Regions from separate parts of the Variovorax sp. P2_H12 genome, predicted to be linked through region 1. Evidence: predicted binding sites of a transcription regulator. Region 1 holds the regulator's gene; the other holds the start of a gene.

Evidence for each region. The regulator FliA, encoded in region 1, starts transcription of late flagellar genes. The targets are predictions, from matches to a motif close to CTAAAGTTTNNNNNNNNNNNGCCGNTA.
Region 2: flgM (flagellar biosynthesis anti-sigma factor FlgM) is a predicted target of FliA. The motif match lies at 1,952-1,978, and genes of this name have one in related genera.

The regions. Positions count from the first base shown of each region.
Region 1 covers NZ_JBFUFO010000036.1:31,022-51,010, reverse strand. The annotation lists gene AC1DYK_RS25830 (MFS transporter) at 1-1,305, opposite strand, end outside; gene AC1DYK_RS25825 (M14 family metallopeptidase) at 1,338-2,447, opposite strand; gene AC1DYK_RS25820 (gamma-glutamyl-gamma-aminobutyrate hydrolase family protein) at 2,477-3,277, opposite strand; gene AC1DYK_RS25815 (LysR family transcriptional regulator) at 3,378-4,349, shown strand; gene AC1DYK_RS25810 (DUF2238 domain-containing protein) at 4,371-5,027, shown strand; gene AC1DYK_RS25805 (porin) at 4,997-6,109, opposite strand; gene AC1DYK_RS25800 (RNA polymerase sigma factor FliA) at 6,189-6,923, opposite strand; gene AC1DYK_RS25795 (MinD/ParA family ATP-binding protein) at 6,966-7,838, opposite strand; gene flhF (flagellar biosynthesis protein FlhF) at 7,849-10,311, opposite strand; gene flhA (flagellar biosynthesis protein FlhA) at 10,308-12,401, opposite strand; gene flhB (flagellar biosynthesis protein FlhB) at 12,398-13,537, opposite strand; gene cheZ (protein phosphatase CheZ) at 13,657-14,298, opposite strand; gene cheY (chemotaxis response regulator CheY) at 14,304-14,693, opposite strand; gene AC1DYK_RS25765 (protein-glutamate methylesterase/protein-glutamine glutaminase) at 14,724-15,749, opposite strand; gene cheD (chemoreceptor glutamine deamidase CheD) at 15,806-16,468, opposite strand; gene AC1DYK_RS25755 (CheR family methyltransferase) at 16,465-17,334, opposite strand; gene AC1DYK_RS25750 (EAL and HDOD domain-containing protein) at 17,398-18,753, opposite strand; gene cheA (chemotaxis protein CheA) at 18,851-19,989, opposite strand, start outside.
Region 2 covers NZ_JBFUFO010000012.1:1,255-10,653, reverse strand. The annotation lists gene AC1DYK_RS10360 (zinc-binding dehydrogenase) at 19-1,152, shown strand; gene AC1DYK_RS10355 (flagella synthesis protein FlgN) at 1,194-1,649, opposite strand; gene flgM (flagellar biosynthesis anti-sigma factor FlgM) at 1,646-1,924, opposite strand; gene flgA (flagellar basal body P-ring formation chaperone FlgA) at 2,037-2,741, opposite strand; gene flgB (flagellar basal body rod protein FlgB) at 2,954-3,361, shown strand; gene flgC (flagellar basal body rod protein FlgC) at 3,400-3,795, shown strand; gene AC1DYK_RS10330 (flagellar hook assembly protein FlgD) at 3,817-4,503, shown strand; gene flgE (flagellar hook protein FlgE) at 4,583-5,791, shown strand; gene flgF (flagellar basal-body rod protein FlgF) at 5,838-6,581, shown strand; gene flgG (flagellar basal-body rod protein FlgG) at 6,610-7,392, shown strand; gene AC1DYK_RS10310 (flagellar basal body L-ring protein FlgH) at 7,488-8,159, shown strand; gene AC1DYK_RS10305 (flagellar basal body P-ring protein FlgI) at 8,162-9,358, shown strand; gene flgJ (flagellar assembly peptidoglycan hydrolase FlgJ) at 9,367-9,399, shown strand, end outside.

The DNA.
Region 1 (19,989 bases):
CATCCATAGCGCGATCATGCTCACGGCGCTCATCGCAACGACGTACCAAGCCGGCGCCATCGGGTTCTGCGTGACGGCCAGCAGCCAGGTGACGACGAACTGCGTCGTGCCGCCGAACAACGAAGTGCCGATGGCATAGACGAGCGACAGGCCCGTGCTGCGCACCGCGATGGGAAGCAGTTCGGGGACCTGCACCAGCCCTGCCGTGCCGAACACGGCAGTGAGCGCCGCCAGAAGTGCGGACACGGTAAGCAGGGTCGCCGCGCCCGGGGCCCCCGTGAGCCACATGAACAACGGAACGATCGACAACATCAGCACCAGCCGCGGCAGCATGTTGACGATCCGGCGGCCGTAACGATCGCACATCAAGCCGCCAAGGAGCGCAAAGGCGAAGGTCGTCGCGCCGCCCACCAGCACGCTGCCTTGCGCCAGCGCTGCCGGCAGCTTGAGTACCTGCACGGCGTAGCTCACCATGTAGTTGCCGACTTGCGAGGCCACCGCTGTAGAGGCCGTTGCAAACACGCCCAGCCACAGAATGCGGCCGTGCTGGCGAAACACGGCGCCGACGATCGAGGCGCCACTGCGCTCGTCGGTGCCCTCGTGCGTTTCCGGCAGGCTGCGCCGGATGTAGATCGCAATGGGCACCAGCGCCAGGCTGAAAAGGAACGGAACGCGCCAACCCCAGCTGGCCAGCTGCTCCGGCGAAAGCAGCAGCGACAACGCGACGCCGAAGATGCCGCCCACCGTGACCGCCAGGCCCTGGCTGGCGATCTGCCAGCTCGAGTAGAAGGCCCGCTTGCCGGGTGGCGCCGCTTCGATCAGCAGCGAGGTGGCCGGACCCACCTCGCCGCCGAGCGCAAGCCCTTGCAGCAGGCGACAGAAGACGACGATGACGGGTGCGGCGATTCCGATGCTGGCGTAACTGGGCGTCGCCGCCAGGCCCAGGGTGCCCACTGTGATGAGGGTCACGGTCAGGATCATCGCGGGCTTGCGGCCCGCCTTGTCGGCGAAGGCGCCGATCAGCACGCCGCCGAGCGGCCGGGTAAAGAAGCCCACCCCGAAGATCGCCACCGCTGCCAGGAGGCTGCCGAATTCGCCACTGACCGGAAAGAAAGTCTTGCCGATGTAGACGGCGAAGTAGGCGTAGATGACGAAGTCGTAGAACTCCAGCGCGTTGCCGGCCACGGCCGCGGCGATCGCCTTGCGGCTGATGACCGGCCGGGCCGACGGCGCACTGTCGGCGGCTTGGATGGCGGTGGGAAATTCGCGCATGTTGTCGTTGCGCGCAAGTGTGGTCGCACTCATGAATGTCTCCGTGTATTGGATCTTGTGCAGGTTCAGGCGGCGAGCGCCGCCTGGGGTGTGTCTTCCTGCAGGCCGTGCACGGCCTGAAGGCAGGCTTGCGAGCCTTGCTGCCATACCGCGTGCATCCAATCGGGCGCGTCGGGGTAGAAGGCGTCCTTCATTTCCTGCTTGATGGCGGCGGCCAGTGCCGTGTCGCCGCTGCCGTGGCGATGCAGCCAGTGCTCCGCGCGCATGGCGGCGATGACGCGCTCCATCGGCTGGGTGCCGTATTCCAGGCAGATCCCGACGTGCTGGGCCTGCGGACATTCGTCCGTGAGAGCGCACTGGATCGGGCCGGTCAGCGGGATGCTGGTGGAGGTGCCGGTGGTGACCGAGGTCAGCTCGCCCCACCAGCGTTTGCCGCGCGCCAATACCGCCGGGTCGTCGTCCATGCTGGCGAATATGCGCTCGCCCACGCCATAGGGGCCGAGGCCGGTGTGGATGTCGACGGAGGCCAGCTCGCGCACTTGCGAGGCATAGCGACGCAGGATGCCGCGAAAGGTGTTGTTGCTCCACGCTGGCGCCAGGCCGCCATAGTGCAGCCCGTCGGCGTGGCTGTACTGGCCGAGCGACATCGCGCGCTGCAGGCCGCGAGCGCCGTGGCGTTCGCGGTAGTCGGCGATGCGGGCCTCGTTGTCAGGCAGCGGCGGCCATTGCGCGGGCAGCAGCAGGTCGTGGATCTCGCCATAGCCGGCATTGATCGGCAGCGGCCTGGAGAAGTCGACGAAGTTGCGGTTGAGGTCGATGTTCTCCTGCGTGGCGCGGCGCAGGTGCGAAAAGCCGTAGGGATTGACCGCGTGCACGTAGAGCAGCGACGTGTCGGACGGGAGCGCCGCACCTCCCAAGCGCAGCATGCCGGTCTGGATGGCCGAGCCGCAGAAGCCCTCCACCCCGTGGACGCCACTGATGACGATCAGCATCTTGGATGCGTCGGCCGGGCCGTCCAGAACGACGTCGGTGGCGAGGGTCTCACCTTGCGCGCCGGCCAGGGGCAGCACGTGGCTGTCCACGGCCAGGCCGCGCGCCTGCGTGGCCTGCAGGAACTTTTGGCGGGCCTGGACGTAGTGGGGGCTGAACAAGTCGATGACCTGGGCGTCGTTCATATCTCGATGTCTCCGGAGCAGGTGTGGGGTCAGGCGGTGGCCATGGCGCAGCGCCGCTGCTGCTGGCGCGCCCGGCAGGCTGCGCCGAAGGCGGCGAAGATGGCATGCGCCAGCGGGCTGTCGTCGATGCGCATCTCGGGGTGCCATTGCACCGCCAGGGTGAACTGGGTGGCGGACTCGATGGAGAAGGCCTCGACCAGGCCATCGGGCGCCCTGGCCTCGATGCGCAGACCCTGGCCCAGTCGCTCGACGCCCTGGTGGTGCAGCGAGTTGACGACGGCATGCGTTCCGCCCGCGAGCGCCGCCAGCCGGCCGCCCTCGACGATGTGCAACGCGTGGCTGTCGTCGTACCAGCGATCGACGGGCCGCTCGTGATCGCCTTCGCGGTGATCGAGCCGGCCGGGCAACTCGTGGACGGCCGGATGCAAGGTGCCGCCATAGATGACGTTGAGTTCCTGGAAGCCGCGACAAATCCCCAGCACCGGCACGCCGGCCTCGATGAGGCGCGGCAGCAGCGGCAGGATGGCGGCGTCGCGCTCGCGGTCCAGCAGCATGGGCGCATGCGGCTCTGGCACGCCGTAGCGCGCCGGGTCCACGTTCGAGGGGCTGCCGGTGAGGACGATGCCGTCGATCGAAGCGATGAGCGTGTCGGCATCCAGCGCTTCGCCGAGCGCCGGCAGCACCAGGGGCAGGGCCTGCGCCGCCTCGGCCACGGCCCGCACGTAGCCGTGGGTGGCGGCGTGCGAGGGATGGCCATGGCGCACGATGCGGTCGGAAGCGATGGCGACCACGGGTCGCAGGACTGGGGAATTGAGTGTGGGGGACTTCATCAGGGCGCGTTCTCCGGCTTTCGGATCGCAGTCTAGGAAGCCATTCGTTTTGCGTAAATCGCAATATAGTTTGATACTACTTGCAGAACTTGCAACTGAAATGAATACCCGGCAACTGCGGCATTTCCTGGCCGTCATGGACCTCGGCTCGCTGAGCGCGGCCGCCCAGAACGTGCATCTGAGCGTCCCGGCGCTGTCGCGCAGCCTGCAGGCGCTGGAGGACGAACTGCGCGTACCGCTGTTCGACCGGCAGGACCGCCGTCTGCGCCCGACCCCTTATGCGCAGGCCTATGTCGAGCGGGCGAGGCGTATCGTCTTCGACGAAAAGGAAGGCGCCCGCTCGCTGGCGCTCATGCGCGCGGGTGAGCTCGGGCCACTCTCGTTCGGCATGGGTTCTTCCATCGCGCTCGAACTGCTCGGACCCATGGTGTTGCGGCTGCTGGCCGATGCGCCCGGGCTGCACGTCAAGACGCTGGTGCAGAGCACCGACGTCCTCGCCGCGGCGCTGCGCCGGGAGGATCTGGATTTCTTCATCGGCGACGTGCGTGTGGCCGCACACGACCGCGACCTCATCGCCGAGCCTTTGTACTCCTGCACCTTCGGCTGGTTCGCCCGCAAGGAGCATCCCCTGGCCGGGCGCCGGCGCGTGACCATCGATCAGCTCGCCGAGTACCCGCTGATCCTGGCGGGTTACGCCGACGAAGCCGTGGTGCGCCGCATGGCGGATCTCTACGGCTTCACGACGCCGCTGCAGGCGCACTTCGCGGCCAGCACCAATGACGTCGCAACCGTCCACACGCTCATCACCGCCAGCGACGCCATTGCGCCATCGACCGACATCGCGGTGCTCTCGGCCGTGCGAGCCGGCACCGTGGGCCGGCTCGATGTGACGCCAGCCCCGGACCCCGAACTCACGCTGGGAATCGTCGAGCGGGCCGGCCGCACGCGCGTGCCGGCGGCCGAGCGCGCGTTCGCCCTGGTGCGGTCCTACTTTGCCTCGGTGGCGCAAGAAGTCGCGCTGCACCTGCCGTCAAGGAAGACCGCGCGACGTGCGAGGCGCGATCAGCCCTGAACCATGACTGAGACCCCACCCATGCCCACCCACCGCACCCCCGCCCTGCTCCTGGCCTCGGCCGCGCTCATCGCCCTGCTCGTCCTCTCGGGCCTGCATCCGCACGACCGCGCGACCTGGTGGATGGAAGTGGCGCCGGTGCTGGTCGCGCTGCCGCTCTTGTGGGCCACCTACGGCCGCTTCCCGCTCACCACCCTGCTCTACGCGCTGATCTTCGTGCACTGCTGCGTGCTGATGCTCGGCGGCGCCTACAGCTATGCGCGGGTGCCGCTCGGCTTCTGGCTGCAGGACCTGATGCATCTGGGCCGCAATCCCTACGACAAGATCGGCCATTTCATGCAGGGCTTCGTGCCGGCGCTGATCGCGCGCGAGATCCTGATTCGAGGCCAGCATGTGCGGGGCCGCAGGATGCTGGCCTTCGTGGTGGTCTGCATCGTGTTGGCCATCAGCGCGAGCTACGAGCTGATCGAATGGGCCGCCGCGCTCGCGATGGGCCAGGGTGCCGACGAATTCCTCGGCACTCAGGGCGATCCGTGGGACACGCAGTCGGACATGTTCATGGCGCTGGTCGGCGCCGTGGCGGCCCTGCTTGTGCTGTCGCGCCTGCACGACCGGCAGATCGCCGCACTGATGCGGGCCCCCGCCGATCAGAAACTGTGGCGCAGCCCCAAGTCGTAGCCGTTCGCGCTGCGGTTGGGTTCGGTGACGGCGCCGTTCAGTCCCACCGCCGAGCCGCCGCTGTTGTTGACGTGCGAGTAGGTGGCGTAGGCCACCGTGCGCTTCGAGAAGCTGTACACGTAGCCCAGCGACAGCTTCATCGCCGCCGGGTCGCCCTCGGCGTCGGTGCCGTAGCGCGACCACGCAAACTTGATCTGGTTGCCGCCGACCGGCACGATCATGCCGAGGACATAGCCCGTGGCCGTGACCGGCACGAAGCTGTCGACCTTGTCGCGGTAGTAGCCGGCCGAGACCTCGACGAGCTTGAAATCGTAGGTCGCGCCGACATTGGCCACGGTGATGTTGCCATTGGTCGGCGTGCGCAGGTAGTCGGTGCGGCCCTTCGCGACGGCGATCGAGAACGGACCCGCCCCCCAGCCGATGCGGCCGCTGTAGCCGGTGCCATCGTCCGAGGTCGGCAAGTGCGAGTCGTTGTCGCCCATGAAGTACTGCACCTCGCCGAAGAAGCCGCCCAGGCCCGGAGGCAGGTAGTAGCCGACCATGTTCGAGACCCGCGTGGAGGTCGGGCCGGCGATCGATCCGACCTGCGGCTGGATGGTGCCGACGCCGTTGTTGTCGAACGGGTCGACGTCGGTGCGGTTGCGGTAGTGCGCCGCGAAGTCGCGGCCCAACCGCAGCTCGCCCCAGAGGTCGATCAGGCTGACCGTGGCGCGGCGGTTGAAAAGCAAGGCGTCGGCCGATGTGGCGCCGCTCGGCTGGTTGTTGGTGTTGCCGGCGACCCCGGTGCCGGTATCGATGGCGACGCCGGATTCGAGCCAGAAGCCCGCCCCCAGGCCGCCACCCAGGTCCTCGATGCCGCGGACACCGATCCGCGAGGCCGAATTGCCGCTGCTGTACAGAGAGCTGCGGTGCGAGATGCTGCCGCTGCCGTAGCCGAGCACCGCATCGGCGACGCCGAACAGCGTGACGCTGCTGCCGGTGACCGGGCCCTGCCCGGTGCTCGACTGCGCGCTGGCGAGGCCCGCGACGCAGAACGCGCCCAGCGCGAGGGTCGCCGACCTGGCCAACGTGACTCTTCTCATCTCGTGCTCTCCTGTGCGTGTTGCGCCGCCGCTCCGCGCGAGATGATAGACGAGGCCGAAGCGAGGGCCGCGCCCGGCCCTACAGCAGGTCCTTCAGGCGCGCCCGCAGCCGGCTGATCGCCTGGCTGTGCAGCTGGCAGACCCGGCTCTGGCTCACTTCGAGAATGGCGCCGATCTCGCGCAGGTTCAGCTCTTCCTCGTAGTAGAGGTTCAGCAGCAGCTGGTCGCGCTCCGGCAACGCCGTGATCGCGTCGATCAGCTGATGGCGCAGGCCGCTCTCGAGCAGCTGCGCCAGCGGGTCGTCGTTTGCGCCCTGCCCCTTGCGCGCCTCCTGCGCATGCAGGTCGAGAAAGGGGTTCTCCGATTCGCCCTTCGCGAAATCCTCGACGTAGACCAGTTGGCAGCCCTGGATCTCCTGCAGCAGCGACTGGTAGGCCTCCAGGTCGATCTTGAGCTCCTTCGCGATCTCGCCCTCGGTGGGGGAGCGGCCGAGCCGGTGCTCGAGCGCGTGGATCGCCTTCTCGACCCCACGCGCCGACTGGCGCAGGCCGCGCGAGCCCCAGTCGCTGGCGCGCAGCTCGTCGAGCATCGCGCCGCGGATGCGCTGGCTGACGAAGGTCTCGAACTGCGCGCCCTTGTTGTCCTGGTAGCGGCTCGATGCGTCCAGCAGGCCCAGCATGCCGGCCTGGATCAGGTCGTCGAGCTCGACGCTCGCGGGCAGCTTGGCGATCATCTGCAGCGCGATGCGGCGCACCAGCGGCTGATGCTGCTCCAGCAGGTGGGACTTCTCAATGGTGCCCTGTGCGGTGTACACGTCCGGTCCTTTGTTGCATGTGCGTTGTTCGGTTCATCGTGCTCAGGCCACGGCCGCGCTCTGCGCCGGCGTCGCCCTCACCCATGGCGGGTCGACGCGCGGGCCCTGCGGCGGGACCGCGACCGCCCGCCCGCCGGGCGCAGCGGGCCGCCAGGGCCAGCCGCCCATGTCGACCGCGATGCGGCGGAAGTCCACCGCCGCCGGGCTGGCCGGAAAGGCCTCCACCACGGTCTGCCGCAGCCGCCGCGCGTCCGCCAGGTGCGGATCGGCCCGCACCCAGCCGGCCGCCTCCAGCGATACCGCGAGGTAGCGGCTGCCGGTGTTGGCCAGATTGGTGGTGATCCGCTGCGCCTCTTCGGCGCCGGCGACGCCATCGACGAGGAAGCGCAGCTGCTTTAACCCATGCGCGTAGTGCAGGCGCTTGATGCCCGCGTAGGCCGAGGTGATGGATGCGGCGCTCGGCTGCAGCACCAGCAGCAGTTCGTCGGCCAGCCGGGCCAATGCCGACAGCCGGCCCTCGGCGTCGATCTGCGCTGCGACCAGCACCACGCCGCCGCGGCACAACAGGCGCGGGTCGATCTCCGCGTGCCGATCGCCGAGCGGCGCCGGCAGCACGCCGACGCCGCAGTCGGCACGCGCGACTGCGCCCTCGCAGGCCAGCCGGCGGTCGGCCACGTCGGCCAGGTCGCCGAGCGGATCGATGGCCCAGGCGGCGCAGATCGCCGCCGCCGTGCCGCCGTACTCGTCGAGCACCAGCACGTCCTTGCCCTGGTGGACCAGGGCCGCGCCGAGGTTCATGGTGGCCGCGGCGGCGCACTCGCCGGGCCCCATGCCCGCGACGGCGATGACGCGCGTGGGCGTGTGCGCCAGCAGGCGCCGCAACCCGTCTGCCTGATCTGCAACCAGCTTGGTCATGTCTTGCTCCTCAACCGTGCTGCGCGAGCGCCCTGGGCTGCTGCGTCGGCGCGGTGGACTCGGTGCCGAGCGCCTCGAGCAGCATGAAGAGCTTGCCGACGCCGACATACAGCGCATTGCCCGACAGCGGCCGGCTCGATCGCGCCGGCCGCCCGGTGAGCTGGTTCAGCAGCATGCGGGTGCGGTCGGCCCATTCGCCCTTTGCATGCAGAAGGCGCCAGACCGTGGTCGTCACCTGGCCGGCGATCAGCAGGCGCTTCATCATGTCCGGGTCGCCCAGCTCGCCCATGCCGCCCACCAGCTGCACGCCCTGCCGGATGAGGCGGAAACAGGGGTCGGCGTCGGCCGCCCAGGCCTGCCATTGGGCCAGCTGGCGCGCCGGCACCTCGCCGCCGATGTTCGATAGCAAGTAGCCCTGGGCCAGGATCTTCTGGCCGCGTTCGTCCAGCACGCGCGTGACCACGCAGCGCAGCACCGGCAGCGCATCCTTGTCGACGGCCGCCGTCGGGCCCAGGCGAAGCAGCACCTCGGCATGGGCCTCGCACTGCAGCGCGGGCTTGCCGCGGAACACGACCGCCCGCGCTTCGCCAAATTCGACACGCAGCCGCGCCAGCGTGCTCGACGCCTCGGAGACGGGGTCGATCACTGCGGTCGAGCCCGGCGCGCGCGCCAGCCATCGCTGTGCCTGGCCTTGCCATTCGGCCATCGATTCGACGCCCGGCAACCGGGGCAGCACGTGCACCAGCGTGCGGCCGAGGGACTGCTGGCGCAGCCACTGGACCTGCCGCAGCCCCGGCTTGCGCCTGGCGTCGGGGCCGCCGCGCACCGCCGCGGTCGACAGCCACTGGTTGGGTGCCGCGAGCGGCAGGCCGCTGCGATCGGACAGCAGCAGGCTGCTCTGGCATTCGTAGGCGTCGCCACCTTCGTTCGAGCGCAGACCGACTTGGCCCGACAGGGCCAGCACATGGGTGTCGCAGCCGGCCACGACCTCGCTGCGCGCCTGCACCAGCAGGTCGTCCAGCACCGACTTGTGGCCGATCGCCTCGTCGCCCGCGTTGCGCCACAGGCGGCGCGCGCTCTCGAAGCCGATCTGCGCCCCGGCCAGCGCGCCGGCGGCGGTCGCGAGCTCCTGGGCGTCGTGCGCCATGGCTCGGATCAGGTTCTGGTACTGCAGCCGCAGCCGGTCGGCCTCGGCCTGCGCCTGCACGACCAGGGCCTGTGGCGCCGCGCCCGCGGGCTCATCCTGCATGTCGGCCTCGGCCGGCACGAACAGCGGGTTGTGGCGGCGCGGCTGGAACACGCTGTCGACCAGTTGCGAGCGGTCGGCGAGCATCAGGTTCTCCGGCACCTTCTGGCCGCTCGAGATGTAGTGCACCGGCAGCCGGTGGCGGATCACGGTGTCGATCAGCGCGCCCGGATGCGTGGCCTCGTCGACCTTGGTGAAGATGCAGCCCGCCAGGTCGTTGCCGCCGCCGCCGTTGCGATAGGCGTGCACGACTTCGTTGAGCGTGTCGCCGTGGCTGGTCGCGTTGAGCAGCAGCAGCCGCTTGACCGGACGGTGGCTGTTGCACAGCATCGCGATCTGGTCCGACACCGAGCGGTCGCGCTGGCTCATGCCGACCGTGTCGATCAGCACCATGTGCTTGTCGCGCAGGTCCTGCAGCACCAGGTGCAGGTCGGCCGCATCCTTGACCGCGAACACCGGCACGTCGAGGATCTGGCCGTAGATGCGCAACTGCTCGTAGGCGCCGATCCGGTAGCTGTCGGTGGTCACCAGCGCCAGCTTGTCGGCGCCGAAGCGCATCACGCAGCGCGCCGCCAGCTTGGCGGTGGTGGTGGTCTTGCCGACGCCGGTCGGGCCCATCAGCGCGTAGACGCCGCCTTGCGCGAGCAGCGCGTCCTCGTCCTCGTACACCGGCACCGCGCGGATCAGCTCGGCCCGCGCGAAGGCCATGCCCTGCGCATAGGTCTGGCCGATCGGCAGTTTCTCCAGCATGGCCTTCGACAGGCGGGCGCTGAAGCCGGCGCCGAGCAGGGTGCGCAGCAGGCGGCCGCGCACCGGGTCCTGGCGCTGGCGGTCGTTCCACACCACGCTGGCGAGCTGCTCCTCGAGCATGCCGCGCATCGAGTGGAGTTCGTTCAGGACGACGTCGGTCGGGGCCGCGGGTGCCGCGACCGCCGGCATCGGGGCCGGGGCCGGCATTGCGACAGGCGTCGGCATCGCCGGCACGGCCGGGGCCAGTGCAGCAACCGGCGCCGGCGCCTTGGCGGCCACCAGCGGCGCGGCGCTCGCCACCGCCTGCGTCACGTCGCCCTCGGCCATGGCGACGATCTCGACGCCCTCGGGAATCACGCGATGGTTCAGCACGATGGCTTCGGCGCCGAGCGCCTCGCGCACGAGCCGCAGGGCCTCGCGGCTGGTGGCGGCGACGAATTTGCGGGCCGTGGCCCGCACGTCTGTAGAAATGCTCAAACTCTTCCTCCGATGGTGGCGGTGATCTTGATGTTGCGAGAGTCAGGGATCTCCGCGTGGGAGAGCACCTTCAACTGGGGCAGGCTGCGGCGCAGGAAGCGCGAGAGCAGCACGCGCAGCGCGTGCTGCACGACCAGCACCGGCGCCAGGCCCATCTGCTCCTGCCGCACGATGGCGGCCTGGGTCTGGCGAAGCAGGTTGTCGGCCAGGCCGGGCTCGATGCCGCTGCTGCTGGTCATGGCCTGCTGCAGCACGCTGTCGAGCGAGCCGTCCAGGCCGATCACCTGCAGTTCGGTATCGCCGGGGAAAAGCTGTTGCGTGATCGCGCGGCCGAGCGCCAGCCGGACCAGCGTCGTCAGCTCGGTCGCGTCCTTCACGGTCGGCGCATGCTCGGCCATGACGTCGAGGATGGTGCGCATGTCGCGGATCGGCACTTCTTCCTCGAGCAGGTTCTGCAGCACCTTGTGCAGCGTGCTCAGCGTGATGACCTTCGGCACCAGGTCCTCGGTCAGCTTCGGCGCGGTCTTGGCGATCTGGTCCAGCAGCTGCTGCACTTCCTGGCGGCCCAGCAGCTCGGCGGCATGGGTCTGGATCAGGTGATTCAGGTGGGTGGCCATCACGGTGCAGGCGTCGACCACGGTGTAGCCGTGGATCTGCGCCTGCTGGCGCAGGTTGCCGTCGATCCACACCGCCGGCAGGCCGAAGGCCGGGTCCTGCGTCAGCGTGCCGGGCAGGCTGCCCGTGACCTGGCCCGGGTTGATCGCCATCCACTGGTTCGGAAAGGCCTCGCCGCGTCCGATCTCGACGCCCTTCAGGCTGATCACGTAGGTGTTCGGCTTGATCTCGAGGTTGTCGCGGATGTGCACCACCGGGACCAGGAAGCCGATCTCCTGCGCGATCTTCTTGCGGATGCTCTTGATGCGGCCCAGCAGTTCGCCCTGCTGCGACTGGTCCACCAGCGGGATCAGCCGGTAGCCGACCTCCATGCCGAGCGGATCGACCAGCGAGATGTCGTCCCAGCTGGCCTCGGCGGTCTCGGCCGCCGGGGGCAGCGCGGCCTGCGCGGCGGCCGCTTGCGCCGCCTCCTGCTTCGGCTTGCGCTTGAGAAGCCCGTGACCCAGCCAGGCCAGGCCGCCCGCGATCAGCAGGAAGGCCAGGTTCGGCATGCCCGGGATCATGCCCATCAGGCCGATGATCGCGGCCGTCAGGAACAGAACCTGCGGGTTGGAGAACAGCTGGCCCGTGAGCTGGCTGCCGACGTCCTCGTCGGTGGTCACGCGCGAGACGATCACGCCGGCCGCGGTCGAGATCACGAGCGCCGGGATCTGTGCCACCAGGCCGTCGCCGATCGCCAGCAGCGTGTAGGTCTTGCCGGCGGTCGAAAAGTCCAGTCCGTGCTGCACCACCCCGACCACCAGGCCGCCGATGATGTTGATGACCATGATCAAGAGGCCCGCCACGGCGTCGCCGCGCACGAACTTGCTGGCACCGTCCATCGAGCCGTAGAAGTCGGCCTCCTGCGCGACTTCGGTGCGGCGCTTGCGGGCGACGTCCTCGCCGATCAGGCCGGCGTTGAGGTCGGCGTCGATCGCCATCTGCTTGCCGGGCATGGCGTCGAGCATGAAGCGCGCGCCGACCTCGGCGATGCGGCCCGCGCCCTTGGTGATCACCATGAAGTTGATCAGCACCAGGATGATGAACACCATCACGCCGACCGCGAAGTTGCCGCCGACCAGGAAGTGGCCGAAGGCCTCGATCACCTTGCCCGCCGCATCGGGCCCGGTGTGGCCGTGCAGCAGCACCACGCGGGTGGAGGCCACGTTGAGCGACAGCCGCAGCAGGGTGGAGAACAGCAGCACCGCGGGGAAGGCGGCGAAGTCCAGCGCCTTCATGGTGTACATGCTGACCAGCAGCACCATCACCGACAGCGCGATGTTGAAGGTGAACAGCAGGTCGAGCAGGAAGGGCGGCAGCGGCAGCACCATCATGCTCAGGATCATGATGATGAGGATCGGGCCGGCCAGTCCCTTGAACTGGCTGCCGGAGAAGAACTGCGTCGGCAGACGCATCAGGTTGGTCATGGCGTTCATGTCGGCACCGTGTATTGGAGTTCTTCGGGAACAGCGACGTCGGTCGGCGTGCGCGGCGCCTCGCCGCCTTCGGTCTTCCAGCGCTTGAGCTGGTAGACCCAGGCCAGCACCTCGGCCACCGCGGTGTAGAGGCCCGCGGGAATCTCGTCGCCGAGGCGCGTGTGCTTGTAGAGCGCCCGCGTGAGCGGCGGCGCCTCGAGGATCGCGACCTTGTTGGCGACCGCGATCTCGCGGATGCGCTGCGCGATCAGGTCGGTGCCCTTGGCCACCACGCGCGGCGCGCGCATGTCGCCGTCGACGTACTTGAGCGCGACCGCGAAGTGCGTCGGGTTGGTGACCACGATGTCGGCCTTGGGCACTTCGGACATCATCCGGCGCTTGGCGATGGCCTGTTGCTGGCGGCGGATCTGCGCCTTGATGTGCGGATCGCCTTCGCTTTCCTTGTGCTCCTGGCGCACGTCCTCGCGCGACATGCGCAGCTTCTTGTAGTAGGTCCAGAGCTGCCAGGGCACGTCGACCAGCGCCACCAGCAGCAGCGCGGAGGCGATCAGGGCGCAGCTGCGCGCCACCAGCATGATGGCGTGCGGGAAGGCGGTCGATTCGGGCTGGCCCAGCAGCGCCATGGCCGCCTCGAGCTCGTCCATGATCACCAGGTAGGCGACGCCGCCGATCAGGAGCGACTTGGCCAGCGCCTTGAAGAGTTCGGCCAGCGACTGGGACGAGAACATGCGCCCGATGCCGGCCAGCGGGTCGAGCTTGCCGAAATTGGGCGAGACCGCCTTGCCCGACAGCAGCCAGCCGCCGAGCATCATCGGCGCCACCACGGCGGCCACCACCATCATCGCGAACAGGGGTGCGAGCGCCATCAGGGTCTGCATGCCCATCCAGGCGGTGCGCGCCAGCATCTGCGTGGGTTCGTAGGCGATGCCGCGCTCGAACTGCAGGCCGCGGCGCATGGCGGCGCTCAGGGTGCCGCCGAGCGACTCGGCGGTGAACCAGAGGCCGCCGATGGCGGTCGCCAGCATCACCAGCGTGGTCAGCTCGCGGGAGCGGGCCACATTGCCTTCTTCGCGCGCCTTTTCGAGGCGCCGCTCGGAGGCCGGTTCCGTTTTTTCGAGATCGCTTTCCTCAGCCATTCATGCTCCTGGAGCAGCAGGCGAGGAACGCCTGCACATGACTGATTATTCGATTCGAAGGGCCGGAACAATCGCCCGATCAAGAGCGCTAACGCCCTCCTTCTCGCTGAATCAGAGACTCAGAAGCCGAGGCTTTCCAGCAAGTCGTCGACCTGCGACTGGTCGGCCACCGCATCGGGGTTGCCGGCCACGATCTGCGGGCCGTTCTGCAGGCTGTTGTGGACGATTTCCTGCCGCTTCTCGAGCGGTGTGTTGTCGATCAGCACCTGGAGCAGCTCGGTCTCCATGTCGTTGACCACTTCCATCATCTTCTTGATGACCTGGCCGGTCAGGTCCTGGAAGTCCTGCGCCATCAGGATCTCCATGAGCTGCGTGTTGATCGCGTTGGTCTTCTGCGGCACATCCGCCAGGTAGCCCCGCGTGTCCATCACGAGTTCGCGCGCATGGTCGAGCTCAATCGGATTGGCGAACCATTCGTCCCAGCGCTTGCTCAGGCCCTTGGCCTCGGTGGCCAGTCCTTCCTGCAGCGGCTGCGCGACGTCGATGGCGTTGAGCGCGCGGTGCGCCGCCCGTTCGGTGGTCGCGGCCACATAGGCCAGCCGGTCGCGCGCATCGGGGATCGCCTGGGCCGCCTTGGCCACCTCCTTGTCGAGCCCCAGTTCGCGCAGGCCTTCGCGCAACTGACGCGTCAACTGTCCGATGCGGCCCAGCAACTCTTCGGCGGTGTTCCCCTGTTCGGCGTCGATCGCGTTCGTGCTCATGGTGGTCAACCCTTGTTGAGTTTCTCGAAGATCTTGGTGATCTTCTCTTCGAGCGTGGCGGCCGTGAAAGGCTTGACCACATAGCCGTTCGCGCCGGCCTGGGCCGCTGCGACGATGTTCTCCTTCTTGGCTTCGGCCGTGACCATCAGCACCGGCAGCTTGCTGAGTTCGGGGTCGGCGCGGATGGTCTGGAGCATGGTCAGGCCGTCCATGTTGGGCATGTTCCAGTCCGAGACCACGAAGCCGAAATTGCCGCCGCGCAGCTTCTCGATGCCGGCAGCGCCGTCCTCGGCTTCGTCGACGTTGAGGAACTCGAGCTCCTTCAACAGGTTGCGCACGATGCGCCGCATGGTCGGGAAGTCGTCCACGACCAGGATCTTGATGCTCTTGTCAATCACTTTTCTCTCCACTCCAACAGTTCGTTTTCAAACCCGATTCGTGCGCGCGCCAAAGGTGCGCAGGTGCGCCAAAACGCGGCGCGCCATCTCTCCCAGCGGGGCCACCTCGTCGGCGGCGCCGAGCGCGATCGCTTCCTTGGGCATGCCGAAGACCACGCAGCTCGCCTCGTCCTGGGCGAAGGTGTGGGCGCCAGCGCGCTTCATGCGCAGCAGTCCCTCGGCGCCGTCCTTGCCCATGCCCGTGAGGATCATCCCGATCGCGTTCTTGCCGGCGTGCCTGGCCGCCGAATCGAACAGCACGTCGATCGAGGGGCGATGACGATTCACCGGCGGCTCCTGGTCCAGGTGCGCCACGTAGTTGGCGCCGCTGCGGCCGAGCGAGAGGTGAAACCCGCCCGGCGCGATGTAGGCATAGCCCGGCAGCACGCGCTCGCCGTGCTCCGCTTCCTTGACCGTGATCCGGCACAGGCCGTCGAGCCGCTGCGCGAACGAGCGCGTGAAGCCCGAAGGCATGTGCTGCGCGATGAGGATCGCCGGCGAGTCCGGCGGCAGCGGCTGCAGCACCTCGCGGATCGCCTCGGTGCCGCCCGTGGAGGCCCCGATGATGATCAGCTTCTCGGTGCTCAGCAGCGGACTGCGCAACAACGCCTCGGGCGCGCCGTCGGCCGCGGTGCGCGCCGAGGCGGCATGCCGCGAAGGCAGCAGCCGGGCGCTGGCGGCCGTGCGGATCTTGCCCGCGATCAGCTCGGTGTAGCTGAGCAGGCCGTCGCGCACGCCCAGACGCGGCTTGGTCACGAAGTCGATGGCGCCGAGCTCCAGCGCGCGCAAAGCGATTTCCGAGCCGCGCTCGGTCAGCGACGACACCATGACCACCGGCATCGGCCGCAGCCGCATCAGCTTCTCGAGGAACTCGAGGCCGTCCATGCGCGGCATCTCGACGTCGAGCGTGAGCACGTCCGGGTTGGTGACCTTGATGAGGTCCCGGCCCACCAGCGGATCGGCCGCGGTGCCGACGACCGTCATGTCAGGCTGGCTGTTGATGATTTCGGTCATCACGCTGCGTATCAACGCCGAATCGTCAATGCACAGCACCTTGATCTTGTTCGCGCTCACCAGAGTCCCTTGGTTCGTGCCCCCGGCGTCGCCTCGGCGCCGGCGCAGTTGAATTTGCGCAGCCCGATCGCCGGGCGCTGGACGGACAGCTTGCGCAGCAGTTCGCCCTCCTCGCGCTGGATCGCCTGCACGTCGTTCTGAGCCCGCAGCTTGCGCACCACCGCCTTCCCGCTCGCGGGCATGAAGCACACGCGTCGCGCGTGCTGGCCGCGCAGGTCCTGCGCGGCGATGCTGATGCGTTCGGCCTTCAGGTAGCGCAGGACGAAGTCGGCGTTGCGGTCGCCGATGTTGAGCGTGGTCATGTTCGCCAGCACCGCGGCGCCGCCGAACACCTTGGCCTGCAACCGATCGCGCCGCGCGCCGGAGCGGATCAGCTCGCGGATCAGCACGTCCATCGCGTAGGCGCCGTAGCGCATCGACTCGACGGCGTCGCGCGGGACCGCGTCGCCCTCCTCCGGCAACATGAAGTGGTTCATGCCCGCGACACCGTTGTCGATGTCGAGGATGCAGGCCGCGACGCAGGAGCCCAGCACCGTGGTCAGCACCGTGTCGGTGGTGGTCACGAAGTATTCCGACGGCAGCAGCTTGACCGCCATGCTGCCGACATCGCGGTCAAAGTAGTGGTGGTTCGCCAGCGAACCCGGCACTCCTGCGCTCATGCAACGCCCGCCTTGGCTTTCACCCGCGCCAGCTCGTACACCGTGTGGCCGAGCGACTTGAAGCTCTGGTTGACCAGCGAGGCGTTCTCCGAATGGCCGGCAAACAGGAGTCCGTTGGTCTTCAGCAGCGGCGCGAAGCGGTCGAGCACCTTCTTCTGCGTCGGCTTGTCGAAATAGATCATCACGTTGCGGCAGAAGATCGCGTCCACCGGCTCCTTCACCGACCACGAAGGGTCGAGCAGGTTCAGGCGCGAGAACTTCACCAGCTGCGCGACCTCGGGCCGGATGCGGACCTTGCCGGCATTGGTGCCGGTGCCCTTGCTGAAGAAGCGGCGCAGCCGCTCGGGCGACAATCGGCTCACCTGCTCGGCGGTGAAGACACCGGCCTGGGCCTTGGCCAGCACCGCGGTGTCGATGTCGGTCGAGATCACGCGTGCCGCGTTGGCCTTGTCGCCGAGCGCCTCGATCAGCGTGATCGCGATCGAATAGGGCTCCTCGCCGGTCGAGGCCGCCGAACACCAGATCGTCACCGGCTCCCTGGCCTTGCGCACGTGCTCGGCCAGCACCGGAAAATGATGGGCCTCGCGGAAGAAGGAGGTCAGGTTGGTGGTCAGCGAGTTGATGAACGACTGCCATTCGTCGCCGTCCTGGCGCGACTCCAGCAACTCGAGGTAGGAGGAGAACTCCGGCAGCCGCAGCTCGCGCAGCCGGCGCGACAGGCGGCTGTAGACCATCTGTCGCTTCTGCTCGCCCAGGGCGATGCCGGCCCGCCGATGGATCAGCGTCCGGACCTTGGAGAAGTCGCTGTCGGTAAATAGGAATTCGGTGTTCACGGCCGGCGTCGGTGCATGCGCTTCAATGTACATAGCGGGCCTCTTTTCCAATGGATCGATCAAGGGGACAAATACCTTGCAACTCGCGCGACAGGTTCATCCTGCCGCCTCGTGCGCGTTCACCTCTTGCGACCAGACCAGCGCCGCGAGGTGCGCCGCATTGACCTGACCGGAGCTCACGAAGAGCGCCTCGGAAAGGCGCGCCGCCTGGGCGCCGTCGCCCTCGCAGGCTTCGGCCAGCGCGAGGAAGGGTGCATAGACGCCCTTGCGCTCCAGGATCGCCTGCTGCACCGACTCCGCGAGCTGCACCTTCGCCAGCACCTGCTCCATGGAGATTCCGAGCAGCTGGTCGATCAGCGAGAACATGCCGACCACGAACAGGTTGTCGGCCTCGCCGGCCGGCAGCATCCGCTGGCCCATCAGCTCGACGAAGCGCCCGCGCGTGATCGCCTTCTTGGTCATGAAGGGCGAGCTCGACTTGTTGCTCGTCGCCAGCAGCAGCGACAGCCAGCGCAACAGCGGCGCGTAGCCGAGCATCGCCACCGCGTGGCGCAGCGAATGGATCTCGACGCCGGCGCCGATGGCCGGAGAGTTGATGTGACGCAGCAGCCTGTAAGTGAGCGCGGCGTCGCGCTTGAGGGCCGATTCGATGGCGCGCAGGTTCTCGTTGCGCTGGATCATGTGCATCAGGCGCACGATCAGCACCGACTCGGGCTGCAGGGCGTCGCCGCCCTCCTTCACCAGCGGATGCGCCAGCGAGCCGTCGACGAACACGTCCACGCGGCGCTCGGCGCAGGACTCGGCTTGTTGCCAGTCGTCGATCCGCGAGGCGATCAGTTGCAGCGGCGCGCGTCCCGGCTGCTCCGCGCTTCGGATGCGCGCCACGCGGTCGGGGTCCCCATTTCCGACGTCGACGTGGGTGATGATCTCGCGCAGCTCGGGGTCGCTCGGCAGCACTTGCGCGTCGCGCAGCATGAAGCCGAAGCCCTGTTCGCGCAGGAACAGCAGCATCGAACGCGTGTCGGCGTCCAGCAGGTCGTCGATCCCCATGCACAGGACCACGTTCTCGGGCGGCAGCGACTGGAGCTCGGTCAGGAACAGGGCGTCGACCGTGACATCGAGAAAGATCACCTGGCGGCCAAGCCGCCAGCCGCTGCGCGTCGGGTTGAGGTGCCTGCAGATGTTGTCGAGCAGCGCATGGAACTGGCTCGAGGCGTCCGGCGTCGCCCCTCCCCCGGGCGCCGGGAGCCAGGCCATGCGATAGCCCTTGACCCGCTGTTGCGCGTCCAGTTGCACGGCGTAGCGCACATAGCCGCTGGCCTCGCGCGGCTCCAGCGGGTCTTCGTCCTGTTCACCCGCATCGCGCGCAGCGGCGAGGCGGTCGGCGGCGCCCTCGCCGCCCGTGGCCGGGGCCGGGGCCGAGCCCGACAGTTTGAAAAAATCAAAGCGCATTGCAAGCGTCTCCGTCTGAAGCTTGGGTCAAGCATCCCTCTGGGGCCTGCTCACACAGGCCCTGGTCGGGACGTCCGGGGCATTGCATGAAAGAGCGTCAGGCCGCGATCGCCTGCGGCCTGGCGGCGCCGGCCAGCGCGGCGGCGCTCGCCGCCTGTGCACGCTGGATGCGCGGCATGGCGCCGACGTCGATGATGAAAGCCACGCTGCCGTCGCCCAGGATCGTCGCCGCCGAGATGCCGGGCACCTTGCGGTAGTTGGTCTCGAGGTTCTTCACCACCACCTGGTGCTGCCCCAGCAGTTCGTCGACCAGCAGCGCGAAGCGCGCGTCGTCGGCCTGCACGATCACCAGGATGCCCTGGGTCGGGTTCACCTGGGCCCCCGCGACGTCGAAGACGCGGTGCAGCTCGATCAGCGGCAGGTACTCGCCGCGCACCTTGATCACATGCCCGTCGCTGGTGATCGAATGCAGGTGGTCGGCGAGCGGCTGCAGCGACTCGATCACGTAGCTCAGCGGCAGGATGTAGGCCTCCGCCCCGACCTTGACCGACATCCCGTTCAGGATCGCCAGCGTCAGCGGCAGAACGATGCGGGTGGTGGTGCCGTGGCCGCCGCGCGACTGGATCTCGACATGGCCGCCCATCTCCTGGATGTTGCGCTTGACCACGTCCATGCCGACGCCGCGGCCGGAAATGTCGGTCACCTGCTCGGCGGTCGAGAACCCCGGCGCGAAGATCAGCTGCCAGACTTCCTCGTCGGGCATGGTCTCGCTCACCGGCAGGCCCTGTTGCATGGCCTTGGCCAGGATCTTCTCGCGGTTCAGGCCGGCGCCGTCGTCGCTGACCTCGATCACGATGTTGCCGCCGTGGTGCTGCGCCGACAGCAGCAGCTGGCCGGTGGCGTCCTTGCCCTTGGCCAGGCGGATGTCGGGCGTCTCGATGCCGTGGTCGAGACTGTTGCGCACCAGGTGCGTGAGCGGATCGACGATGCGCTCGATCAGGCCCTTGTCGAGCTCGGTCTCCTTGCCGTAGGTGTCGAGGCGGACCTGCTTGCCGAGCTTGGCGCTGACGTCGCGGATGACGCGCGGGAAGCGGCTGAAGACGTAGTCCATCGGCATCATGCGGATCGACATCACGGACTCCTGCATGTCGCGCGCATTGCGCTCCAGATGGCCGAGGCCGCTCAGGAAGCGCTCGTAGACGACCGGGTCGAGCATGGTGGCGGCCTGCGTGAGCA
Region 2 (9,399 bases), on a different contig from region 1:
AGCCCGGAGACGCCCCCCATGACCCTGCCCGCCACCACCCTCCAGCTTCGCTCCCTCGTCAGCCGCAACGGCGAACTGACGCTGTCCCTGACCGAGGAGGCGATCCCCCAGCCCGCCGCCCACGAAGTGATCGTGCGAGTCGAGGCCGCACCCATGAATCCGTCGGACCTCGGCCTGCTGTTCGGCGCCGCGGACCTGCGCACGGCCAAGGCGTCAGGCACGGCGTCGAGGCCGGTCGTCACCGCCAGCATTCCGGAGGCCGCGAGGAAGAGCATGGCCGGACGCCTGGACCAGTCGATGCAGATCGGCAACGAGGGCGCCGGCGTGGTCGTGGCCGCCGGTGCCTCGCCGGAGGCCCAGGCGCTGCTCGGCAAGACCGTGGCGGTGCTCGGCGGCGCGATGTACACGCAGTACCGCTGCATCGCCGCCGCCCAGTGCATGCCGCTGGCCGAAGGCACGACCCCGGCCGAGGGCGCGTCGGCCTTCGTCAACCCGCTCACCGCGCTCGGCATGGTCGAGACCATGCGGCGCGAGGGCCACAAGGCGCTGGTGCACACGGCCGCAGCCTCCAATCTCGGCCAGATGCTGAACCGGATCTGCCTGAAGGACGGCATCGCCCTGGTGAACATCGTGCGCAAGAAGGAGCAGGAAGACATCCTGCGCGCGCTCGGTGCCAAGTACGTGTGCAATGCCGCCTCGCCGACCTTCATGCAGGAGCTGACCGATGCGCTGGTCGCCACCGGCGCCACCCTGGCCTTCGACGCCATCGGCGGCGGCACGCTGGCGGGCCAGATCCTGACCTGCATGGAAGTGGCGCTGAACAAGACCGCGGTCGAGTACAGCCGCTATGGTTCTCCCACCCACAAGCAGGTCTACATCTACGGTGGCCTCGACCGCGGGCCGACCGAGTTCACGCGCGGCTTCGGCATGGCGTGGGGCATGGGGGGCTGGCTGCTGTTCCCGTTCCTGCAGAAGATCGGGGCCGACGGGGCGGCGAAGCTCAAGGCGCGCGTGGCGGCCGAGCTCAAGACCACGTTCGCGAGCCGCTACACCGCGGAGCTCTCGCTGGTCGAGGCGCTGAGCCTGGACCGGATCGCGGTCTATTCCCGCCACGCGACCGGCGAGAAGGCCCTGCTGAATCCCAACAAATAGAGACACCCCCAGCGCCGCAGGCGCATCGGGGGTGTTTTGTGCTACCCCAGGGCGAGGCGGTTGCCGCCGCCGCTCGCCGTCTTGCGAGCACCGTCCGGGCCATAGAACAGCTGGACGCTCGATTGCAGGAAGTGCAGGGCGCGCTGCGTGAAATCGAGGTGCGAGTGCACCATCGAGCCGTTGCGCAGATTGCGTGCCTTGGCCTCTTCGGCCAGCGCCAGCAGGCAGACCCAGGCCTGGCGCGTGGGCTCGCCGGCGGCCGCCGCGGCCGCATCGGCGCCGTCCGGTCCGGGTTCGAATCCCAGCGCCACCTGTGCGGTCTCGCGCTGGCGGTCCAGCGTGGCCATGCGGTCCAGCAGCGCGACTTTCTGTTCGGTGAGCGCGGGCAGTTCGCCGAAGCGGGCATTCGCCATGGCTTGCTCTTCCTGGTCGAGGACGCCCAGGAACTCCTCGACGCAGGATTTTTCTGCGTGCAGGTAGAGCAGCATGGTGTTCATGGCTTCAGTCCAGGGTCGAGCAGGTCGCGCACGCTGGCCAGCAGGCCGCTGGCGATCCGCTCGGGGTGGACCTCGTAGCGACCGGCGCGGATGTCCTCGCGGATCGCCGCGACGCGGGCAGCGTCGAAGTCGCTGCCACCGGGCGCGCTGGGCATGGCGTGAACCTGTCCCGTGACCGGCGCCGCGGCGCCAGCGACACCGCTCGTGGAGGCGGCAGCCGCCTTGGCCGGGCGGTTGAAAGGCGTGGCCGAGGGGCCGGGGGGATCGATTTTCAAGATGATTCCTCAATGGGCTGACCCGTATATCGGCGGACGCAGCAAGAACTTTAGGCTGAAGTTTGCACAAATTTCGATCGGCAGCCCAGGTGGAAAACCAGACCGGTTCTATCTACTGGGCCAGCCGGATCTGCCCGTCTTCGGCGGCCACGCCGGTGAGCAGGCGGCCGTCGCGGGTCTTGGCCTGTACGGTCGCGCCGACCTCGGCCCGGGTCATGGCCTTGCCTTCGGTGCTGACCATGAAGCCCTGGCCTTGCGCCACCAGCTGCACCGTCTGGCCCTGCTGGATCACGACCACGCCGCGCATCAGTTCCCTGCGCAGCGGCGCACCGGCGGCGATGCGGTTGGCGGCCACCACGCCCTGCAGCGCCGAGGCGTCGGTGATCACCGAGCGCGGCAGGTCGCCGAGGTCGCCGCTGCGCTCGACCACGTCGGCGGCGCCCAGGGCCTCGCCCGCCTCGATCGCGCGCGCGGCGGCGTAGTAGCGGCCCTCGACGGCGACCTGGGCCGGCACGAACCGGGTCCAGGCGCTGTCGCCGCGGCAGCGCAGGCCGATGGAGATTCGTCCCCGGGGCGTCGTGCCGTTGGGCAGGAAGGCCTCGAAGTCCTCGCAGGCCGGCAGCGCGCCCGCGAGCTTCACGCTGAACGTGACCTTGCCGGGCAGGCCGGTGGTCTGCTTGTGCAGCAGCCGGTCGATCGCGGACCGCGCGCCCTCGGGCAGCGCGGGCGCTGCCGCTGCGGGCGAAGCGCCCGCGAGTGCCATCAGGCCGGGCAGCACGATGCGCGAAAGGCGTTTCCAGGATGGGCGTTGTGGCATGGGCGGTCTCTCGCAGACGCGCAGGTGCTTGAAGAGAGGGAAGCGCACCGGCGCCAGGTGATTCTAGGAATCGATCCCTCGGGGCGATGGCGCGAAGTACCGGCGAAATGCCCCTTTGTTCAGCCCATTGCAAACGCGATGCGTGCATAGACTCGCTTTCCATCAGTCGCCATGCCGTCTTGTGCGGACGCGATGCCAACCGATGGAACCACATGATCGACAAGCTCGATGCGGCACTCAGCTTCAACCGCGAGGCTCTCAATCTGCGGGCCCAGCGCCAGGAGGTGCTGGCCGCCAATATCGCCCACGCCGACACGCCGAACTACAAGGCGCGCGATTTCGATTTCGCGAGCCGGCTGACGCAGGCCGTGGAGCAGGGCCGGCAGTCGCAGTCCTTTGCGCTCGCGACCACCTCGTCGCGTCACATGGCCGGCGAGGCGAAGGCGATGCCCGACCAGGATCTGCTCTACCGCGTGCCGAGCCAGTCGAGCATCGACGGCAACACCGTCGAGATGGATGCCGAGCGCATCAACTTCGCCGACAACGCGCTGCGCTACGAGTCCAACCTGACGGTGATCGGCGCCAAGATCAAGACGCTGCTGGCCGCTGTGCAGCAGTAGGAAGACGAAAGAACGCCATGCCGTTTCCCAGCACTTCCATGAACATCTTCAACGTGGCGGGTTCCGCCATGGCCGCGCAATCGCAGCGCATGAACGTGACCGCGAGCAACCTCGCCAATGCCGAGAGCGCGGCCGCTCCCGACGGCCAGCCCTACCGCGCCAAGCAGGTGGTGTTCGAGGTCGCGGCCTCGGGCCGGCAGGACATCGGCGGCGTCAAGGTCGCCGGCGTGATCGAGGACTCGGCGCCCGCCAAGCTGGTCTTCGACCCCCGGAGCCCGCACGCCAATGCCGACGGCTTCGTCGCGATGCCCAACGTCAACGTGGTCGAGGAGATGACCAACATGATCTCGGCCTCGCGCAGCTACCAGGCCAATGTCGAGGTCCTCAACACCGCCAAGACGCTGATGGTCAAGACGCTGACCGTCGGCCAGTAAACAACATCCCAGAAAGCTTCCATGGCCATCTCCGATACCTCTTCCATTTCCGGCGCCAATGCAGCCAGCGCAGCGGCTGGCACCGCCGGCGCCTCCAATGCCGACAGCGAGCAGCGCTTTCTCAAGCTGCTGGTCACGCAACTCAACAACCAGGACCCGCTCAGCCCGATGCAGAACGCCGAGCTGACATCACAGCTGGCGCAGATGAGCACGGTGAGCGGCATCGAGAAGCTCAACAGCACGCTGTCGGGCCTGGTGAGCCAGACCGGCTCCAACCAGGTGCTGCAGGCTGCCTCGCTGATCGGCTACAGCGTGCTGTCGCCCGGCAACACCCTCGCCACCAAGGCGCCCGAGGAGGGCAAGGACCCGGCGGTGCAGGCCTTCGCGGTGCAGCTGCCCGGCTCGGCCGGCGATGTGCAGATCAAGATCGTCGACGCCACCGGCAAGACCGTGCGCACGATCGAGGCCGGCTCGATGACCGAAGGCGTCAACGCCGTCACCTGGGACGGCAAGGACGACGCCGGCAACGTGGTGCCGGCGGGCAGCTACAAGTTTGCCGTGGCCGCCAGCAACGGCGGCACCGCCGTCCAGGCCACGGCGCTGACCTTTGCCCAGGTGGCAGCGGTCAAGCAGGGCGCCAGCGGCGTCACTCTCGAACTGGCATCGGGCCAGAGCATCGGGCTGTCCGACGTGCGGATGTTCCTCTGAGGAGCGTCGCGCGTTTTCATCCGCCGGCGGCTTTCCGGCCGCGGGCCCTCTCTTCAATGCTTCGAACCAAGGATTCATCATGAGCTTTTCCCAAGGCGTCAGCGGGCTCGGCGTGGCCGCCGCGAACCTCGATGTGATCGGCAACAACATCGCCAACTCGGGCACCATCGGCTTCAAGTCGGCGGCCGCGACCTTCCAGGACATCTATGCCGGCTCCCGGATCGGGCTCGGCGCCTCGGTGTCGGGCATCGTGCAGAACTTCACGCAGGGCGTGACGCAGAGCAGCAGCCGTCCGCTGGACGTCGCGATCCTCAGCGGCGACGGTTTCTTCCGCATGTCCAGCACCAGCGGCGAAGTCATGTACACGCGCAATGGCCAGTTCACCAAGGACAAGGACGGCTACATCGTCAACGCCAATGGCCTGCGCCTGACCGGCTACGGCGTCAATGCCAGCGGCGGCATCAACGGCGGCACGCCGTCGGCCATCCAGATCCCGACCCAGGCCATGATGCCGAATGCGACCACCGGCGTCGATGCCGAGTTCAATCTCGACTCGCGCAGCACGGTGCCGACAAAGACGCCGTTCGACGCGACCGATTCGGCCACCTTCAACTACTCCAACGCCGTCGGACCAGTCTACGACTCGCTGGGCAATCCGCATGACCTGTCGGTCTACTTCGTGAAGACCGCGGCCGGCTGGGACGCCCACGGCACCTACGACGGCACGGCGATCACCGCCGGCGCGCTGTCCAGCATGACTTTCGGTCCCAACGGCAATCTCACGGCGCCGGCGGGCGGAACGATCGTCCTCCCGGCGAAGAACTTCGGGAACGGCTCGTCGCCGGTCAACATCACGATCGACCTCACCGGCACGACGCAGGTCGGCGCCTCCAACGGCATCAGCAAGCTGAGCCAGGACGGCTACACCTCGGGCGTGCTGACCTCGTTCTCGATCAATCCGGACGGCACCATCACCGGCAAGTATTCCAACGAGCAGTCCAAGCTGATGGGCCAGGTCGTGCTGTCGTCCTTCGCGAACCCGAACGGGCTCGAGCCGAAGGGCGACAACATGTATGCCGAGACGCAGGCCTCGGGCTCGGCCCTCACCAGCACCCCGGGCGAAGGCACCAAGCAGGGCTCGCTGGCCGCGGGCGCGCTCGAGTCCTCCAATGTCGACCTGACGTCCGAACTGGTCAACCTGATCGTCGCGCAGCGCAACTACCAGGCCAATGCGCAGACCGTGAAGACGCAGGACCAGGTGATGCAGACGCTGATGAACATCCGCTGACGCGCGGCCCTGAGCAGACGCAGTCCCTCACTACCAGGAGCACACAGTGGATCGAATGTTGTATGTCGCCATGAGCGGCGCCAAGCAGGCCATGGAACAGCAGGCCTCGGTCGCCAACAACATGGCGAACGTCTCGACCCCGGGTTTCCGGGCGCAGATCAACAACTTCCGCGCCGTGCCCGTGGTGGGCGAGGAAGCGCCGACGCGCGCCTTCGTGGCCGCGACCACCCCGGGCGCCGACTTCACGCATGGCCCGCTGACCGAAACCGGCCGCGACCTCGACGTCGCGGTGCGCGGCGAAGGCTGGCTGGTGGTGCAGACGCCGGGTGGCGGCGAGGCCTACACCCGCGTCGGCAACCTGCAGGTCGGTGCCGACGGCCAGGTGATGACCATGGGCGCGCGGCCGGTGGTGGGTGACGGCGGTCCGCTGGTGATCCCGCCCGGCTCGACCGTGACCATCGCATCCGACGGCTCGATCGCGGCGCGTGGCGCCGGCGATCCGGCGGTGGGCGTGGCCGAGGTCGGGCGCCTGAAGCTGGTCAACCCGCCCGTCGCCAGCCTGGTGCGCGGCGAAGACGGTTTGTTCCGCATGCGCGACGGGCTGCCGCCGGCCGAGGCCGATGCCAACGTGGTGGTCGCCGCCGGCATGGTCGAGGGCAGCAACGTCAATCCGGTCGAGGCCATGGTGGCCATGATCGCCAACGGTCGCAGCTTCGAGATGCAGATGAAGTCGATCCAGACCGCCGACACCAACGCGCAGTCGGCCAACAAGCTGCTGGCCTACGGCTGAGCCGCAACACCCCCGCAGGAGTAATTCAATGATTCGTTCCCTCTACGTGGCCAAGACCGGCCTCGAAGCCCAGCAGACGCAGCTCGACGTGGTGTCGAACAACCTGGCCAACGTCGGCACCACCGGCTTCAAGCGCAGCCGCGCGGTGTTCGAGGACCTGATGTACCAGAACCTGCGCCAGGTCGGCGGCCAGACCTCCGACCAGACCCGCCTGCCCTCGGGCCTGCAGGTCGGCACCGGCGTGCACGTGGTCGCCACCGAGCGCATCCACGCGCAGGGCAACATGACCAAGACCGACAACCCGAAGGACGTGGCGATCAACGGCGCGGGCTTCTTCCAGGTGCTGATGCCGGACGGCACCACCTCCTACTCGCGCGACGGTTCCTTCCAGACCGATCGGGACGGCCAGCTCGTGACCGCCAGCGGCTTCACGATCCAGCCGGCGATCACGATCCCGCAGAACGCGACCAGCATGACCGTCGGCCGCGACGGCATCGTCACGGTCACCCAGGCCGGCAGCACGGCCACGGTGCAGGTCGGTCAATTGCAATTGGCCACCTTCCTGAATCCGGCTGGCCTCGAGAGCAAGGGCGAGAACCTCTACAACGAAACCGATTCGTCCGGTGCGCCGAATCTCGTGAACCCGGGACTCGACGGCGCCGGCATCCTGAGCCAGGGCTATGTCGAGGCCTCGAACGTCAACGTGGTCGAGGAACTGGTCAACATGATCGCGACGCAGCGCGCCTACGAGATCAACAGCAAGGCGGTCCAGAGCTCCGACCAGATGCTGCAAAGGCTGGCGCAACTGTGATCACCCCCAGGCTTGCCCACTTCGTGTGGCCGCCCACCCCCTCGCCGGGGGCAACACCAGCGGGCCGGCAAAGCCGGTTCCGCGGTGTTCCTGGAATGGGACCGCTGCTTGCGATGGGTGCGGTGCTGCTGGCCACGGGCTGCGCGCAGATCCCGCGCGATCCGCTGGTGCACCAGCCGATGACGGCGCGTGCGGAACCGCAGGCGATCTCGCCGGCGCGCGAAGCCAGTGGCTCGATCTTCCAGGAAACGAATCGCAGCGTCGCGCTGTTCGAGGACCGCCGGCCACGCAACGTCGGCGACATCCTGACCATCGTCATCAGCGAGAGGCTCAACGCCAGCAAGAACTCCGGCGCCAACGCGAGCCGCGACGGCAGCGTCTCGGCGGCCTTCGACTCGATTCCCAAGGTGCTGGGCGGACTGCTGCGCGACCAGGACGCCAAGCTCTCGGGCAAGAACGCACTCGTCGCCAAGGGCGGTGCCAACGCGGCCAACACCTTCACCGGCGTGATCACGGTCACGGTCGTGGACGTGCTGGGCAACGGCAACCTGCTGGTCAGCGGCGAGAAGCAGATGGGTATCAACCAGGGCACCGAGTTCATCCGCTTCTCGGGCGTGGTGAACCCGCGCACGGTGACCGGCAACAACACCGTGCTGTCGACACAGGTGGCCGACGCGCGCATCGAATACACGGCCAAGGGCTACATCGACGAGGCGCAGCACATGGGCTGGATGCAGAGAATTTTCCTGAACGTGATGCCCTTCTGACCATGACACATTCCCTGTCCAGTCCACCTCGCGTGGCCACCCATTCGCAGGACGGCGCGCCGGCGCCGCGGCGCTCCCGGATCCCGGCCTTCGTCAAGGCGGCAGCCGGCGTCGGCTTCGCGGTGCTGTTCGCGCTTTGCCTGCCTCCGCCCGCGAAGGCCGAGCGCCTGAAGGAGCTCGCCAGCATCCAGGGCGTGCGCGACAACGCCCTGATCGGCTACGGCCTGATGGTGGGCCTCGACGGCACCGGGGACCAGACCATGCAGACGCCGTTCACGACCCAGAGCCTGAACAACATGCTGCAGCAGCTCGGCATCACGATCCCGCAGGGCGTGAACATGCAGCTCAAGAACGTCGCCGCGGTGATGGTCACGGCCACGCTGCCGTCGTTCGCGCGGCCGGGACAGACCATCGACGTCACCGTGTCCTCGATGGGCAACGCCAAGAGCCTGCGCGGCGGCACCTTGCTGATGACGCCGCTCAAGGGCGTGGACGGCGCGGTGTACGCGATCGCCCAGGGCAACATGGTGGTCGGCGGCGCCGGCGCCTCGGCCAACGGCAGCAAGGTCCAGATCAACCAGCTCAGTTCGGGCCGCATTCCCGCCGGCGGGACCGTCGAGCGCGTGGTCGAAGCCGCGGTCGGCGGCGACGGCGGTCTCACGCTCGAACTGATGCGCTCCGACTTCGGCACCGCGCAGCGCGCGGTCGAGGCGATCGACCGCCAGTTCGGCAGCGGCACGGCCGAGGCGGTCGACGCCCGCGTGATCCGCGTGCGGGCGCCTGCCTCCGCGCAGGCGCGGGTCGGATTCCTGGCCCGCCTCGAAGGCCTGGAAGTCACGCCGACGCAGGCGGTGGCCCGGGTCGTGATCAACGCGCGCACCGGCTCGGTGGTGATGAACCAGGCGGTGCGGGTGAACGACTGCGCGATCGCGCACGGCAGCCTGTCGGTGGTCATCAACACCGAGCCGGTGGTGAGCCAGCCGGGGCCGTTCTCGAGTGGCCGCACGGTCGCCTCGCAGGTCTCGGAGATCTCGATCAACCAGCCCGGCGGCGCGCTGCAGATGGTGCGCGGCGGCGCCTCGCTGGCCGACGTGATCAAGGGGCTCAACTCCCTGGGCGCGAATCCGATGGATCTGGTGTCGATCCTGCAAGCCATGAAGACGGCCGGTGCCCTGCGCGCCGAGCTCGAGATCATCTGAGGCCGGACATGGCGATCTCCGCAGCCAATTCAGGGTCGGGC